DNA from 2 places in the Halomonas sp. 141 genome. Region 1 is predicted to be linked to the other one. Evidence: predicted binding sites of a transcription regulator. Region 1 holds the regulator's gene; the other holds the start of a gene.
The links. The regulator sigma-54, encoded in region 1, starts transcription at its own class of promoters, with help from an activator protein. The targets are predictions, from matches to a motif close to TGGCACNNNNNTTGCTNT.
Positions count from the first base shown of each region.

Region 2: the regulator sigma-54 is predicted to act here: its motif matches at 1,253-1,270, upstream of CWI66_RS12250 (sugar phosphorylase).

Region 1 is NZ_PINZ01000002.1:100,161-102,538, reverse strand. Features, by position in the region: gene lptB (LPS export ABC transporter ATP-binding protein) at 1-386, shown strand, start outside; gene CWI66_RS01825 (RNA polymerase factor sigma-54) at 492-1,907, shown strand; gene hpf (ribosome hibernation-promoting factor, HPF/YfiA family) at 2,005-2,313, shown strand; gene ptsN (PTS IIA-like nitrogen regulatory protein PtsN) at 2,318-2,378, shown strand, end outside.
Region 2 is NZ_PINZ01000028.1:29,046-31,423, forward strand. Features, by position in the region: gene ribD (bifunctional diaminohydroxyphosphoribosylaminopyrimidine deaminase/5-amino-6-(5-phosphoribosylamino)uracil reductase RibD) at 1-511, opposite strand, end outside; gene nrdR (transcriptional regulator NrdR) at 508-1,020, opposite strand; gene CWI66_RS12250 (sugar phosphorylase) at 1,303-2,378, shown strand, end outside.

The sequences.
Region 1 (2,378 bases):
GAGAAGCGAAGCTCGAATCCCTGCTGGAAGACTTCCACATCACCCATATTCGCGACAACCTGGGCATGAGCCTGTCGGGCGGCGAGCGGCGACGGGTGGAAATTGCCCGCTCGCTGGCCACCGAGCCCGCTTTCATTCTACTGGACGAACCTTTTGCTGGCGTCGACCCCATTTCCGTGGGCGATATCAAATCGATCATACGCGCGCTCAAGAAGCGTCATATTGGCGTCCTCATCACCGACCACAACGTGCGTGAAACCCTGGATATCTGCGATATTGCCTATATTGTTGGCGACGGACACATCATAGCCAGTGGAAACCCCCAGGAAATTCTCAATAACCAGAAGGTGCGCGACGTCTACCTGGGCGCCGACTTCCGCCTTTAAATAATGGCCCACGAAGACATTTTATTTAGTGGCATGCTTATTGCACTTGCACCAAACGGAGAGTCGCTCTAGGGTGGAGCTTTCTGATTAACGAGTGGTTCTCAGATGGTCATGAAAGCTTCTCTTCAACTGCGCATCGGCACACAGCTGACCATGACACCTCAGCTGCAGCAGGCCATTGCGCTGCTTCAGCTATCGACGCTGGACCTTCGTCAAGAAATTCAGCAGGCGCTGGATGCCAACCCCATGCTCGAACAGGAGGATGAGTTTGGCGAACAGGCGGTCAGCGAGCCTCAGGAAGCCGAGTGGGCAGACAGCATTCCCAACGAGCTCTCCGTGGACAGCGACTGGTCCGACACCTACCAGGACATGGGCAGCGCGGGCGGCAGTAGCGAAGGCCCGGACTTCGAGCGCCAGGCGGCCGGGCAGAGCCTTCACGGGCACTTGCTCTGGCAACTGGCCATGACCGACTTCTCTGCGCGTGAGCAAGCCATTGCCGAGAGCCTCATCGATGCGCTGGATGCCAACGGCTATCTGACCCAGCCGCTCAACGACATCCGCGAGGGGCTCAAGGCGCAGGGCCACGATGGCCTGAGCCAACGCGAGGTCGAAAACACCTTGCTGCGCCTGCAGCAGTTCGAGCCTACTGGCGTGTTCGCCCGTGACCTGCGCGAGTGCCTGATGCTGCAGCTGGCCGCGCTACCCGAAGACACTCCGCTGTTGATGCCCGCCAAGCGTCTGGTACGCCAGTTTCTCGAAGCGCTGGGCAAGGACGACATGCGCCTGCTGAAACGACGCCTGAGCCTCGATGACGAGCAGCTGGACGATGTCATTCGTTTAATCCGCAGCCTTGACCCTCGCCCCGGAAGCGCCTACGGCGTCACCGACGACAGCTATGTGACGCCGGACCTGGTGGTACGTCACGATCACGAGGGCTGGCATCTGGAACTCAACCCGGAAGCGCTGCCTCGGCTACGTATCCAGCCCGACTACGCCAGCCTGATCAAGCGCGCCGACAAGAGCCAGGACAACCAGTTTTTGAAAGAGCACCTCCAGGAGGCTCGCTGGCTGATCAAGAGCCTGTCGAGCCGCAACGACACGCTGCTGCGCGTGGGGCGCGAGATCATTGCCCGCCAGATAGGCTTCCTCGAGCAGGGTGAAGAGGCCATGAAACCGCTGATTCTGGCCGATATCGCCGAAGCGGTAGAGATGCATGAATCGACCATCTCCCGGGTCACCACCCAGAAATACATTCATACCCCGCGCGGGGTCTTCGAGCTCAAGTACTTCTTCTCCAGCCAGGTCAGCGGCCAGGAGGGCGGCGACAGCCACTCCAGCACGGCCATTCGAGCACGCATCAAGAAACTGATTCAGGACGAGCCGCCAGGCAAGCCACTCTCCGACAGTCGCCTGGTCACCCTGCTGGAAGAGGGTGGCATTACCGTGGCACGCCGCACCGTCGCCAAGTACCGAGAGTCGATGGGTATACCTTCGTCGAGCGAGCGACGCCGTTTGCGCTAGTTAAACGCTCTTGCCCAACAAACTCGCGGCGAGGGCTTTGCAATGGCCCAAAAAGGGTTACAATCGAAGTACAGTCCGATGGATAAGGAGCACGTCAATGCAAGTAAACATCACTGGTCATCACGTTGAACTGACTGACGCCTTGCGTGACTACGTAAACGAAAAGCTGGAACGCGTTGAGCGTCACTACGACAACATCACGACCGTCCAGGTCACCTTATCTGTCGAAAAGGAGCGCCAGCAAGCGGCTTGCACGCTGCATGCCGCAGGAGCAGACCTGCATGCGGAAGCGCAGGATAATGACATGTACGCGGCCATTGACGCCCTGGCGGACAAAATCGACCGTCAGCTGGTAAAACACAAGGAAAAAGCACAAGCCCGCGCCCAAGGCGCTGGCGTGCGTTAAACCGATGACGTTGGAAACCATACTCCCCCCGGAGCGCGTGCTGTACGACGTGCCCGGGGGCAGCA
Region 2 (2,378 bases), on a different contig from region 1:
TTCGACCATCCAGGCTCATCGCCATTTTCAAGCGCACGAACGGACGCCGTGACTGCATGCGCAACACGAACCCGGGATTGAGCGCCCGTGCATCCTGCTCAAGCAGGCCCACGTGAACCTCGATACCGGCAGCTCTCAAATGCTCTATCCCCCGCCCACTCACTTGCGGATTGGGGTCCCCCATGGCCACTACCACGCGCCCTACACCGGCATTGGCCAGCGCCACGGCACAGGGGCCGGTACGCCCGGTATGGGAACAGGGCTCCAGCGTCACATAGGCCGTGGCGCCACGGGCCTGTTCCCCTGCGGCTGCCAACGCATGCACTTCGGCATGCGGCTCACCGGCGCGTAAGTGGTAGCCTTCGCCCACGACCTGCCCTTCGGCCGAACGATCGTAGCGGACGATGACGCACCCCACGCGGGGATTGGGGTCCGTGGTATACAGGCCCTGGCGGGCCAGTTTCAGGGCGCGGGCCATGAAACGGTGGTCTGCAACAGAGAACAGGCTCATCCTTCAGCCTCTTTCGACGCGGGCCCACTGGCAGCGTCATCGCCAGGCTCTTGAGCAGGTTCCTGAGACAGCCGGTCGATTTCAGCCCGAAACTCGTCCAGATCCTGAAACTTACGATACACCGACGCAAAGCGAATATACGCCACCTGATCCAGGCTGCGTAGCGCCTGCATGACGGCCTCGCCCACGTCACGGGCATTCACCTCGCGGTCACCGCGGGCGCGCAGGGATTGGCGGATACGCTCCACGGCGGCTTCGATGGCTTCCGCGCTGACCGGGCGCTTTTCCAACGCCCGCAGCATGCCAGCTCGTAATTTAGCCTCGCTGAAGGTCTCCCGCGAGCCATCCGACTTCACCACCCTGGGCATGATCAGCTCCGCCGTTTCATAGGTCGTGAAGCGCTCATGGCAGCTTGCACACTGGCGACGGCGACGCACCTGGTCACCGTCGGCCACCAGGCGTGAATCCGTTACTCGCGTATCGTTTGCACCACAAAAAGGACAATGCATGGCAGTCAACCTATTGTCGGCACGCACCCTCAAGTGCGCTCAGCGTGTCAGCCCCGTAGATACCAGCCGTGCCAACGGGCCGCCTGCTATCTCTTGTTTTGTAAGCTATTTTAAGAACTCTTCAAGGATCGTTGGGTAAACCATCCCACTACCGCTTGTCGTGCCTGCAAAAGCAGGCGTACTCATGACTTGTACGTCATTTCGCACAGTATTCTCCTATATTGTAACGATTTGGCACACAAGCTGCAGCGTTTGTCGAAGGTTGATTGAAAGGAGGCACCCATGACGGCATTTGAGCTCAGGCTACAGCGTTACTTGACCCACCTGTACGGCGAGCGCGCAGGGGAAGTACAGCGGCGCCTCGAACAGCATTTGGCACACTTCCGACCGCTGCTTCCAGCGGCGCCTTTATCTGCTGAGCAGAGCGGCATTGCACCAACATGGAGCGAAAAGGATCAGTGGGTCATCAGCTATGGTGACTCCATCGTGGCAGACGGCACGCCCCCACTGGGCGTACTGAACCACTTTCTGCAGCGCCACCTGGGCGAGACGATCAGCGGGGTGCACGTGCTGCCCTTCTTCCCCTGGAGCAGCGACGACGGTTTTTCGGTCATCCATTACCGGGAGGTCAACCCCGAACTGGGAGACTGGTCGCATATCCGTGACCTGGCCAGCCACTATGACGTGATGGGCGACCTGGTGCTCAACCACGTTTCCCGTGAATCGCTGTGGTTCGTGGATTACCTGACCGGCAGCCTGCCGGGGCGGGACTACTTTATCGAGGTGGACCCTGACACCGATGTTTCTCAGGTCACGCGGCCACGCAGTAGCCCGCTGCTCGTGCCTGTCTCCACCCGCCGGGGCACACGCCACCTGTGGGCCACGTTTTCGGAAGACCAGATCGACCTGAATTTCGAGAACCCGGATGTCCTGCTGGAATTCGTCGGCATCCTGCTGTTTTATCTGCAGCAGGGAGTGAGGATCATCCGCCTCGATGCCGTGGCATTCTTGTGGAAGCGGCTGGGCACGGCCTGTATTCACCTGCCCGAAACCCATACCGTGGTGCGCCTGCTACGCGCCATCGTCGATGAGATCGCCCCCGGCACCTTGATCATCACCGAAACCAACGTGCCCCACGCCGAAAACATCAGCTATTTCGGCCTCGAACGCCTGGCGGAAGGCCCGCCGGACGAAGCGCACATGGTATACCAGTTCGCGCTGCCCCCGCTGCTGCTGCACACCCTCACCCGTGGGGAGGCCAGCACCCTGCAAGGCTGGCTAGCCAGCCTGCCGGTGCTGCCTGAACACTGCACTTACCTCAACTTTACCGCTAGCCACGACGGCATCGGGGTACGCCC